One region of the Bombilactobacillus sp. ESL1092 genome, then DNA from elsewhere that is predicted to be linked to it. Evidence: predicted binding sites of a transcription regulator. Region 1 holds the regulator's gene; each other region holds the start of a gene.
What was found. Region 1 encodes Rex, which represses fermentation and respiration genes when NADH is low (regulators of the CRP and FNR family bind a similar motif). Its sites were predicted from a motif close to TTGTGAANTANTTCACAA; they were not measured.

Region 1 (4,212 bases):
TTAAATCTGGATAGTAATCAATTGTTACTATTTAATACTTCACCACGGGTATTTGATGGTTATCAAGAAGTAGAATTTTTAACGACTAATAAAAAAGTGAAATTTGCTGAGCAATATCAGGCTGTTCTAGTTCGTGCAACTTATGTCCCTAAGCGTGAGCACATTATGCAACAAACCGCCAAAGGTTTTGAATTTAAAGATGAACCGGGCTATTATCGATTGACAGTTCGGTTAAAGATGTACTACGAGGGATTAGGCTATCAGGTGGTTTCTTATCAAGTAGCTCCAACGGAGCTAGCAACTTTAGAAGATAGTTCATCTGTGTCCATTAACAATCAAAAGTGGCAAGTTCAATACACAGGAACGGGCTTTACTGCTCAAACGCAAGGTCACGTTTATCCACAGCTGTTAGAAATTTTAGATTCGGGTAATGATGGTGATACGTATGATTATTCGCCTTTACCGCAGGAACAAGAAGTCAGCTTGCCGTTAACTGGACAATGTCAAGTGCAGACTGCTCCTAATTTACAAACTATGACGGTTCAAGGTACTTGGCAGTTACCTAAATCTTTAGCTGAAAGGCAAAAGGACCATCCGCAATTAATTGACGTGAACTTCAAAATTATTTTAAGTTTAGCAACAAGTTCTTCGGTGTTAGATGGTCAATTAATTATTGACAACCAAGCTTTAGATCATCGCTTGAGATTAAAGATTAACACGGGTATCAAAAGTTCACAGGCGTGGGCGCAAATTCAAGGCGGTTTTCGAACCACTACTAATTTGCCTATTGCGGATAATTGGCAAGACGAGTTTGTTGAAAAACCGGTCAATCTTTACAACTTTGATAAAGTTGTGGGCATGTATGAGCCCAAGCAAGGTTTGTTTTTGTTAAGTGGCGGCATGAAAGAATACGAATTATTGAATCAAAGCTTTGCCGTCACTTTACTAGCCACTACGGGTCAATTAGGAAAACCCAATTTATTGTGGCGTCCCGGGCGAGCTTCGGGCGACACTACTAGTGTCGGTCATCAGATGACGCCAACACCACTAGCTGAAGAAATCGGCTTAAATCATTTTGCGTTTGGATTAGTGGCAGTTGCGGACTTAGACGAGAATCAGTTAGCACGGACTGCTGAAAATTGGTTGGCCCCCAATGTTAATTACCAGTTACAAAAACTGAATTTATTTGTCAATCGGTTAGACAATAAAATTTGGGATGTTGAATTTGATAAATCATTACCTCAGTTACCACGCCAAGCGACTTTCTTACGGTTGGATCCGGATGTAACGATTACGGCTCTCTACTGTGCTTATACAATTCAGAATGCGATTGTGGTTAGATTGAGTAATCAAGCGAATAAAACGGTTGCTTTAACGGAATTCTCAGCGGCTGGTTTTCAACGAACCAATGCGTTAGAAGAAGTTCAGTCTTTACAAGCAGACGCGCAACAACTAGCACCGTATGAGATGGCAACTTTTATCAAAATTAATGGTTAATTTTCAAGGTAATAACTTTGTGATTTTATTTACTTGACATTGTGATATTAAAAGGTAGATACTGAAAGTATCAATTATACTTGTTCACAAGGGGATATTAACCATGACAAAATACAAAATACCAAATGCTACTATTAAGCGCTTACCGTTGTATCATCGTTACTTTCAATTTTTAAATGATTCCAATACTAAAAAGATTTCCTCAACAGAATTAGCTAAAGCTGTTCAAGTGGATAGTGCGACGATTCGGCGTGATTTTTCTTACTTTGGTTCTTTAGGTAAGCGGGGTTACGGCTACGAAGTTGAACCAATGCTGGAATTTTTTAAAAAGTTACTTAACCAAAGTCAAACGACGAAAGTAGCGTTGGTCGGAGTAGGTAACTTAGGTAGTGCATTATTAAACTATAACTTTTCACAGACGAACAATATTAAGATTACGGCCGCTTTTGATCAGAATCCGGAATTAATCGGCCAAACTGTCAATGGTGTGCAAGTTTATGATGTCGATTCTTTAGAACAACGTTTAGCAGATGAACAGATTGATGTTGTGATTTTGTCAGTACCAGTCATCAGTGCACAAAAGGTCGCTGATGAACTGGTAGCAGCCAACGTCAAGGGTATTTTGAACTTTACGCCGTTAAGATTGGCAACTCCTAATTCTGTGCGCGTGCACAATGTTGATTTAGCGAATGAATTACAAACATTAATTTATTTCTTAGATAACTATAGTTAAATTAAATGTTTAACTTTTGATTCACCTTTTAGCTTGTAAGGCGAGAATTTTGCGGTAAGTTAGTAGTAATTTTGGTTGATTACGGCTGCTTTTATTAGGAGGTATTAGATGGAACCATTGTTTTTACAACCCGCTTTCCAAAAAAAAATTTGGGGTGGGCGTAAGCTACAAGAACGTTTTGGTTATCGCATACCTGATGGTCAAGTGGGAGAATGTTGGGCCATCTCTGCTCATCCTCATGGTTTATCAACTGTTAAAAATGGACCTTTTGCTGGGCAAGATTTAGCCCAACTATGGCAAAAACAACCAGAGCTGTTTGGTTACCCGCAAGGAAAAGTTTTCCCTTTATTGACTAAGATTTTAGATGCGGAAGCTAGTTTATCAGTTCAGGTGCATCCAGATAATGCTTATGCCCAAGCACATGAAGGTGAGCTAGGCAAAACGGAGTGTTGGTATATTATTGATGCCCAGCCTGGTGCCTATTTGATTTATGGACATAATGCGCAAACTAAGGCAGAATTACAAGCACTGATTGACTCGGGGGACTGGGAACATTTGCTCAAAAAAATGCCAGTCAAAACAGGAGATTTTGTTTTTGTGCCTAGTGGGTGTGTTCATGCGTTAAATCAAGGAATTATTGCCTTAGAAACACAACAAAGTAGTGATACTACTTATCGTTTGTATGATTATGATCGTATTGAACAAGCTACCGGTCAAAAACGCCAACTGCATTTAAAACAGGCTCTAGATACGATTACTGTTCCTTTCCAAACACCAAAACTTAATCAAGCGGTCCAGCAATTTGGTGCTAGTTCCATCACCACTTATGTGAAACCACCTGTTTCGCCATACTTTGCAGTGTGGGGCTTACAAGTGCAAAATGATGCTTTAAGTTTGCAACATCAGTTGGGTGCTTACACCTTATGTTCCGTGATTTCCGGAACGGGACAGCTAGTGATTGCTGGGAAAACCTACGAGTTACAGTTAGGTGATCACTTTATTATTCCGGCGCCAATTACTGCTTGGCAATTTCAAGGGGAAAATCTCCAAATAATTGCTTCCGAAGCAATTGACAAGGTCGATTAATATTCAAAAAAGAGTCGGGACAAAAAGTTTTGAGAAGTTAAACACAGATTTTTGACTTTTGAAGTCACTATCAGCGGAGAAGGTTTGTTTGATTTACGAAATTTTTTTGTTCCGACTTTTTAATACTTAATATGAGGTTGTGACAAAAGCAATTTAGCTGCTAGTTACAACCTCATTTTTAAATATTTAATTTAATATTTTTTGTAATACCGCATTTTAACTGCTTTTGACTTATCGGCAAATTATGCTAGTAATATACCTATCTAAATTAGATTGTGCTAAAATTTAAAACTGTATTAATTTAAGTCGAAAGAGGATTTATTGTGCATAATCTAACTGTCAAACGCTTTATGTATTTTTTACTGCAAGTACTTTTAGTGTGTTTAATTGCTTACGGATTTTATTTTGAATTTCAACTAGCTTTAACCGGTAGTTTGACACACGGCTATCATGAAATGTTCTGGGAAATTAAGAATAATCCTGTCGTCACGCGAATCAACTGGTTTTTCCTAGTAGTCATTATAACAATGCTAATTGCGCTGTTAGGTGATTATTGGTGGGGAATATCCCTGAGCGTCATTATTTTCAGTATTATTTTATATGTGGACTTTAATAAAATTATTTCACGTTCTGAACCATTGTTACCTAATGATTTAAACATGGCTGGTCAAGCTGGTGGTTTAATTAAAATGGTCAGTTGGCAATCATTATTACTTTTAGCCATTGGCATTGTATTACTACTTGTAGCGGCCTACCTGTTACACAAAGTTACCAAAGGCTTGTGGTTAAAAAATCATCGGGTGCTGTGGCCGTTGAGAATTGGCTTTTTGGTGTTAGCAATAATAGCTTTAAGCTTGTTCTCACAAGCAGGAAATACGCGCTCTTTTGCTTCTAAA
Region 2 (4,212 bases), 430 kb from region 1:
GGCGGCGACACTTAGCTCGAATTTCTGCCATCTTAATTCCTGGAGTATCGTCAATATAAATATCGGTTTTGGACAAAATACCCATGGCCACAATTAAATTTTGCCATTCGTCATCGTTCAAAGTTCCGGTGCGCAAATGATTCGCATCAATGCTCCCTTGAGCACATAATAACCGGCTAGCTAATTGGTCAGCTCCCATTTCCAAACTAAAAATGGCCACCGTTTGCTGACTATGAACTGCCACATTTTCCGCGACGTTGAGTGCAAAAGCCGTTTTGCCGACGCCAGGACGGGCAGCCAAAATGGTTAATTCATCAGCATGTAAACCAGCAGTCATACTATCTAATTCACTGTATCCGGTAGCTAACCCCGTCACTTGTGAATCTTCTTGGGCTAACTGGTCAATATTTTCAATCGTATCATTTAAAACATCGGCTAATTTTTTAAAGCCGTTATTATTTTGGTTTTCGCCGACTTCCATAATAGCTCGCTCGGCATTATCCAAGACGTTTGCCACATCGGTATCTTGCTCATCAAAACTTTGGGCTACAATATCAGTTGCCGTATTAATCAACTGTCGTAATACGGCTTTATCAGCTACAATTTTGGCATAATAAACAATATTGGCGGCGGTGGGGACGGTTGTTGCCAAATCCCCTAAATAATTAACGCCGCCAATATCTGCTAACTGATTTTTAGCTTCAAGTTGATTTTTAACAGTCACGACATCAATTGCCTGGTCTGCTTCATTTAATTCCAACATGACAGCAAAAATTAACTGATGCGCATGATAATAGAAAGACTCAGTCGTCAAATATTCAGCCGCATCAACAATTTTTTCTGGACGTAATAGAATCGATCCTAGAACTGATTGTTCAGCCTCTTTATTATTAGGTGGAATTCTCTGCATTGTTGTATCATTCATGAATTAACCTCATATCTAGTTACAATTTTACCACGGATAATATAGGGATAATATATGTTTTAAAATATTCAAAATAACATTAAACACCATCGAAAGTAAACAAAAAACCTTTCCTAGTTACCAACGTTTAAATTAACTAACTAGAAAAGGTTTTATCATTTAAATTATAAACTAGTGTTTACAGATGCATCATTTGTGCAAACAGTGGCACTGCAATATTATCAACAATACCAATGATAACAACCGAAACAGCGGCCATCGCACCTTGAACAGAACCTAATTTCAAGGCAAAAGCAGAACCAACGGTATGTCCAGCAGTACCCATACCTAAACCAGCACCGATGGGGTCGCTTTCCAATCTGAACCACTTAACTAACCATTTACCTAAAGCATAAATGATAACGGCGTTCAGGATACATGCCATCGCAGTAACAGCAGTGTTGCCACCAATAGCTGTTGACAATGGTAAAGCAATCGCAGTCGTAGCTGATTGACTCATCATGGAAGCTGTGCCGACCCGACTGAGTCCCAAGAGTTTGGAAATTCCCAAAATAACAAATAAGGAAATAAAGGTACCAATTAACAAACTCAATAAAATAACTAGCCAATTCTTCTTAAACACATCATTACGTTTATAAAGCGGAATTGCAAAAGCAATTGTGGCAGGTGTTAAGAACCAGAAGATTAGATCCCCACCAGGCTTATAGAATTTCGTATAAGCTGCTGCAGTCGTCATTCCCATGCCTTTTCCTAACAAGAAAATTAGAAAAATTCCCAAAACCATCGCTACAAACAACGGTTGAAATAAGAAAAAGCCATGAGTCAAATTAAATAAGTATTGCCCAATTTCAAAAACTCCCAATGAAAGTAAGATACCAAATAAGGGATTCGATAATAACTCTGCCATCATTTGTTCTCTCCTCCTACTTGTTCTTGTGTATCTGTATCAGTATGTTTGATCTTTTTACTGATCCATAATAACAATCTTGTTGTATAAGCCGTTACTACCAACAAAACGATTGTTGATAAAATAATGACGATAACTAATTGGACACCTTCATTTGCCATAATGTTCAAATTAGCAGCTAGGGAAATTCCGGATGGTACAAACAAAAAGGCAATTAAACCAATCATGGCACTTCCAAAGGAATCAACCCACTCCAATTTGATAATATGACAAGTCAATAATAAATATAACAAAATCAAGCCAATAACCGGCGTCGGTACAGGGAATGATTTTGGCATCATATTAGAAATCCACTGTGATACAAACAAAATTGCTGCATAAATTAACATTTGAATCAATAATGGTGCAGCTTTTGGCTTCTTATCTTCTGGTTTCATTTTCACATCACCTATTCTTAAAATTTATCGCACTTATTGTCTAAGAGACCTAAACAATAAATTGGTTCAATCATCACTTTCTTTCTCCCAAAATCGATAAAATTTTAGTTTAATAAAAACTAAAAACTATCTACATATGGTTTATAACGTTTTCACGAATTTGTCAAGTATTTCACAAGATAATTGCTTCACAATCTGCAAGCCCTTACATCTTTGAGCTATTAAAAAAACTAGAATTCACAAGAACCTAGTTTCTTTATAATTTTTCTCAAAAAATTCTGCAACTAATACTGTAATTTACATTACAACAATAGTATTACTTTTCACTGACATGCACCCGTATGGAGGCTTCAATCCCTGGATACAATTTCACTGGTACATTCATATAACCTAAAACTTTAATCGGCTCGGCCAATTCAATTTTGCGCTTATCAATTTCAATTTGGTACTGTTGTTTTAAAGCTTGCGCAATTTGTTTGCTGGGAATTGAACCAAATAACCGACCATCACTGCCGGCTTTCGATTGTAGTTCAACCACCGTTTCATCTTTTTCTAAAACGGTCTTAATCATTTGAGCACTAGCTTGTTCTTCATCTTTTTCTCGTTGTTCAGCTTGCTTTTTACCATTCAATTCACTAATGGCCTTGGCAGTGGCAACTTGAGCTTTACCATTTTTAATTAAGAAGTTGCGCGCGTAGCCATCAGCGACTTCCTTGACTTCGCCACGCCGACCCTTACCGCGAACATCTTGTGTGAAAATTACACGCATCTTTTCATGCCTCCTAGTTATTGTCTGCTTGCTTAGGTTTATCTTCTACTTTTTGTTGGATAATTGCAATCAATTCTTTCTTAGCTTGAGCAATTGTATAATCAGCTAATTGCGTTGCCGCATTGGATAAATGACCGCCACCACCCATTTCTTCCATAATAACTTGCACATTAAAGTCACCCAAGCTTCGCGCCGAAATTGCTACTTTGGCATCGGACCTTTTAGTAATCACAAATGAAGCATCAATTTTTGATAAGGTCAATAAAGTATCAGCTGCCTGTGCCGCAATCACGGAATCATAAACTTGATCTTCTTCACCCGTGCAAATGGCAATTTGTGGCGTCACCATTTGTACAGTATCAATTAAATGGTTCCTTTGGATATAGGATGACACATTTTCTTTCAGCAAATTTTGCATTTTCGTGCTGTCAGCTCCTACTGAGCGTAGATAACTGGCCGCATCAAACGTCCGTGTTCCTGAACGTAAAGAAAAGGAATGTGTATCGACAAAAATACCAGCTAGCATAGCCGTCGCTTCTAGTTTAGATAAAGACTGTTGACTTTGTGGTTGGTATTCAATCATTTCAGTTACCAATTCACTAGCCGAGGAAGCATAAGGCTCAATGTAGGCCAGTAATGGATTAGCAGGAAATTCTTCACCACGCCGATGATGATCAATCACTACCGTTTGATCGGCTAACTTTGCCGCCAATTCTGGGCTAGCGGAACGCGATGGTTTGGATAAGTCAACCATAATCAACATACTTTGCGCATTAGCTTGATCTAACGCCTGTTGCGGCGTAATTAAATCATTTGATAAATGCTGGTCTTGCTCAATCCATTGCAATAAACGTGCAACATCTGTGTGCGCTCCGTTAGCATCAATCACAATTTTACAAGTTTTATTATTCATTTGTGCAATTCGATGAATGCCTAAACAGGCACCTAAAGAATCCATATCAGGTTGTTGGTGCCCCATCACATAAATAACATCAACTTGGTTAAATAACTCTCTTAAGGCTTGGCTAATCATCCGTGCCCGGACACGCGTCCTTTTTTCCATCGGATTGGTGTTGCCGCCATAAAAGCGTGCTGGTTCGTCCGCCTCACGTACAACTGCTTGATCGCCACCTCGACCCAAGGCCAAATCAATATTTTTTTGCGCATCTAACGC
Region 3 (4,212 bases), 400 kb from region 1:
CCGAAGTATTTTGCTGGCAAACGCCAACTGCATATTATTACGAATAACTTGCACATTGCCACTGAAGTTAATCAATTGCAAAATATTAAGCTGTCTATCTTAGGTGGGGAAGTCCCTTACCAATCAAATTCAATTTTAGGTTATCGGGCGTTACGTGATTTAGCCCAAAATTACCGTCCAGATATTGCCTTTATGTCGTGTAATTCGTTAGATGAACATGGGATTTATATGGCGAATGAAGAACAAAATGCTTTGAAACAGATGTTATTACAAACCGCGCGGAAAGTTGTGTTGTTAGTAGATCATTCGAAATTTGGACGTCATGATTATATTTTGATGTCCTCTTTTCAGCAAACGAATATAGCGGAAATTATTTGTGATCAGTGTCCGTCAGCAGATATTGCCCAGCAAATAACACAAGCTAAAATCCTATTAACAATTGCATAGGCATTATAAAGCTTGATGGCGTTTTTGAAAGTCAGCGCGTTTTTGGGCGGGCGACATGCCGTAAAATTCATGGTATTTTTGATAAAAAAAGTTTTTGTTTTTAATCCCGACTTTAGTGATAATCTTATTAATCGGTAAGGTACTGGATTGTAATAGGCTGTTAGCTTGAATGAGCCGTTGTTTGGTTTTTAGTTGGGAAAAAGTATTATGCGTGTGTTTTTTAATTAAATTACCCAGGTAATCTTTGTTATAGCCATATTTGTTAGCTAGCTGTTCCAAAGTAATAGTGGCATAGTTTTGATCAATTTCGTTTAAGCATTGAATGATTAAATCTTGTTGGCGATTGGTGGTCTTCACTGTCGGCAAAGGATGGTGACGGAGGATTTTGGCTAAAAGAATATCTAAATAAGATTCAATGATCCGACTCGAGTACGATTTTTCAAGAAAATATTCTTCAATAATTTCGTCCATGGTTTCTTTTATGTCTTGGTTTTGCGGAAATAAAATATAATTGCGGGTAGGGTGCTTGCCAAGAGAAATATCAGATAAAAAACTATAAGTAATACTATTATTTTTGTGAATACTGTTTAATAAATTGAAAGTAATACTACTGTCGCGAAACAAAACATTGATGAGTAAATCATTGGTCCCGAGTGCTTTGATGGAGTGGCTGCAACCAACATTCATCATTAGAATATCACCTTCATGTAATTTGACGAGTTGCCCATCGACGACTTCAGAGCAACTGCCAGTTAACATATAATTTAATTCTAAAAATTTATGCGTGTGTTTAGGGTAGGGGGCAAAGCGGTTATGTTTACTGATGTAAACGGAATGATACTTAAAAAAGTAATCGTTAGTTAAAGTGAGGAGTGCTTGATGATCGACAGAAGTAGCGACTGCACTTTGTGGTAAATCAGCAATAAAATGATGAGTTGCTTCTTGTTGTTGTTCTAAACTGGTTTTTTGTTGGAGCATTTGGATAACTTGTGCGTTCATAATAAAATCCTTTCGCAAGCTGATTAGCGATCAATAACGGAACAAAAAGGAAATGTTGGTCAATGATTAATATTGAGCCAAACATTTCCTTTTATAATACTCTTAAATTCCCAAGTTACTGTCGAGTAACGACGATTATTTATCTGGTTGGTAGTCGGGATCAATAATCAAAACCGGTTTAATCGTTTTCCCCGAAACAGAATCGGCATTGGCTTGATTAATATCCTTGAAATCATAGAACTTTTCAGTTTTATCAAAGTTAAACCAACCTAACTTATAAAATTCAATCAAGCGGGTAATATCAACTTGAGGAATGGAATCGCCCATGTTGACACCAACGACTTTGCGATCATCAACGCAGAGATCATTCCAAGTAGAAATTTCTAATAATTTTGGTGTCACGGCGATCGCAGCACACGTTCCGCCTTGAGCTAATGCTAAAACGCTGTTTTTGATTACTGCAGGAATACCAGTAGTGTCAACCGTCCAATCAACGCCATAGCCATTAGTTAATTGTTGAATTTTAGCTACGGTATCCTCATCGTTACTATTAATTGTATCTGTGGCCCCTAATTCTTTGGCTAAGGCCAATCTTTGAGGAACTACGTCCACGGCAATAACTTTAATACAACCAGAAATGCGTCCGGCCATCATAGCAGCTAGACCGACGGCACCAGTACCAAAGACAGCGATCGTATCACCAGGTTTCGGTTGCAAAGTATTAAAGACAGTACCGGAACCAGTTACATAACCACAACCTAATGGTCCTAATTTCCGTAAATCTAAACTTTTATCAACTTTGACAGCATTACGTTGGTCAACAACGGTAGTCGTTGTAAACGAGGATTGATTAAACATATTAGAGATGTGCTGACCGTTCTGAGTAAATTGATCTTCACCATCGGCCCGGACCCCAGACAAATTGTAATCACCATAATTACGACACTGTGTAGGCACCCCTTTTAAACAATTATCGCAGGTTCCATCAGCGTAAAAAGATAAAATAACATGATCACCGACTTGAAAGTTTTTCACTTCGGAACCAATTTTTTCAACGATACCGGCCCCTTCATGACCTAAAATTGCTGGATAGCCTACCGAAGCATCGCCTTTGCGAATCGCTTCATCAGAATGGCAAATCCCGCTGGCCACCATGTGAATTTGGAGATCAGTCGGACCAACTTCGTGCAGTTCAATGTCATCTTCTAAGGTAAATGGTGCTCCTTGTTCTTTGACAACAGCGGCAGTAATTTTCATTAATAAAACCCCTTTCTTGAAATTCACCCTTTTCAACAATGATTATGTCACTATCAAAAAACGATTTCAATAAAAACTTGTGATTTTATTCATAAAGTTTTGCGATGAATGGTTTAAATATTTTATTTTTACAAAAAAATAATCTAAAAAGTGCTTTTATAGATAAAAATTACGAACTGTGCCCCTGGTTGATTTCCAGAATCTAAAATCATTAAATTAAAAAATGTATTAATATGATACTGATTATCAAGAATTATGCCATTGCGCTAGTCTAGCGATTACGCTTACAATCTATACAGTAAACGTTTACGATTAAGAATTATGAATGGAGATCTGAAGTTATGGCTAAAAGTTCGCACGCTTCAACGTGGGCAGTATCCTTAACCAATTTTTTAGACTCAGGCTCAATCGTTGCGGGCGGTGCAGGTTTAACAATGTGGCAAAAGCACTTTGGTTTGAGTAGCTTTGCCGTCGGTTTATTAGGGGCATTGAGTGCTAATGCTTTTGGTTCGGCATTGGGAGCCATCATTGGCGGGCATTTGTCTGATAAATACGGCCGCAAAATGATTTATACCTATGATATGTTGGTCTACATGGTCGGAACACTTTTAATTGTGTTTTCTATTAATTTTCCGATGTTACTAATTGGTTTTTTAGTAACAGGTATGGCTGTAGGTGCGGGGGTTCCTGCTTCTTGGACGTATATTGGTGAAACATCTGATGGAAAAAATCGGGCCCATGATATTGGGATTTCTCAATTTTCCTGGTCCATGGGACCGACGTTAGTTTTTGTAGCAGCATCATTATTTGCACCACTTGGTTTATTAGGTAACCGTTTATTATTTGTCTTTTTAACCATTGTGGCATTTATTGCGTGGTTATTGCAAAGAAACTTACCGGAATCTCAGGATTGGTTGCAACAAAAGGAAAAAGAACGGCAATCAGGAATTAAGCCGCATCCATATAAAGAATTATTTTCGAATATGGTTTCCATTAAAAGTATTCTCTTCTTATGCGGTGTTTATGCTCTCTGGAATTTAGTGGCGGGGGCGATGGGCTTCTTTATGCCATTTGTGTATGAAACTGTCGGTGGCTTAAATACCTTGCAGGCAAATATTTTACAAGCAGTTTTGTGGTTATGTACCGCTTTATCTGGTTACTTCGGTTTTGCCTTATTTGGCGATCGGCTTAATCCCCGGGGCTTCTTCTTTGTAGGGGCTTTAATGGCTGTTATTTCTTGGGTAATTTTAACTTATATTGGCTTCGGCTGGGCCGCTTTAATTGCTTTTGTAATTATTTGGGGACTATCTGCCGGAATTGGTGCCCAAGCTTGGTATGCTTTATGGGCAGTGGAGCTTTTTCCCACGAAGTACCGTGCTGGCTCCCAAGGGTTTATGTTCTTTATTGTCCGTGGTAGCTCTGGGATTTGGTCGATCATTTTCCCAATGATTTTAGCAGATCTTGGTTTTAAGGTTGCTGGGACGGTCATGATTATTTTGCTGTTAGTAT

Region 2: a site for Rex is predicted at 2,430-2,447, ahead of AC3B6Y_RS04190 (CidA/LrgA family protein). Genes of this name have one in related genera too.
Region 3: a site for Rex is predicted at 2,781-2,798, ahead of AC3B6Y_RS04315 (NAD(P)-dependent alcohol dehydrogenase). Genes of this name have one in related genera too.

What each region holds. Positions count from the first base shown of each region.
Region 1 is NZ_CM176594.1:1,340,877-1,345,088, forward strand. Features, by position in the region: gene AC3B6Y_RS06125 (glycoside hydrolase family 38 N-terminal domain-containing protein) at 1-1,497, shown strand, start outside; gene AC3B6Y_RS06130 (redox-sensing transcriptional repressor Rex) at 1,601-2,230, shown strand; gene manA (mannose-6-phosphate isomerase, class I) at 2,339-3,316, shown strand; gene AC3B6Y_RS06140 (LTA synthase family protein) at 3,640-4,212, shown strand, end outside.
Region 2 is NZ_CM176594.1:907,832-912,043, forward strand. Features, by position in the region: gene dnaB (replicative DNA helicase) at 1-925, opposite strand, end outside; gene AC3B6Y_RS04185 (LrgB family protein) at 1,104-1,832, opposite strand; gene AC3B6Y_RS04190 (CidA/LrgA family protein) at 1,832-2,269, opposite strand; gene rplI (50S ribosomal protein L9) at 2,586-3,038, opposite strand; gene AC3B6Y_RS04200 (DHH family phosphoesterase) at 3,052-4,212, opposite strand, start outside.
Region 3 is NZ_CM176594.1:936,550-940,761, forward strand. Features, by position in the region: gene AC3B6Y_RS04305 (DeoR/GlpR family DNA-binding transcription regulator) at 1-447, shown strand, start outside; gene AC3B6Y_RS04310 (helix-turn-helix domain-containing protein) at 451-1,446, opposite strand; gene AC3B6Y_RS04315 (NAD(P)-dependent alcohol dehydrogenase) at 1,582-2,703, opposite strand; gene AC3B6Y_RS04320 (MFS transporter) at 3,045-4,212, shown strand, end outside.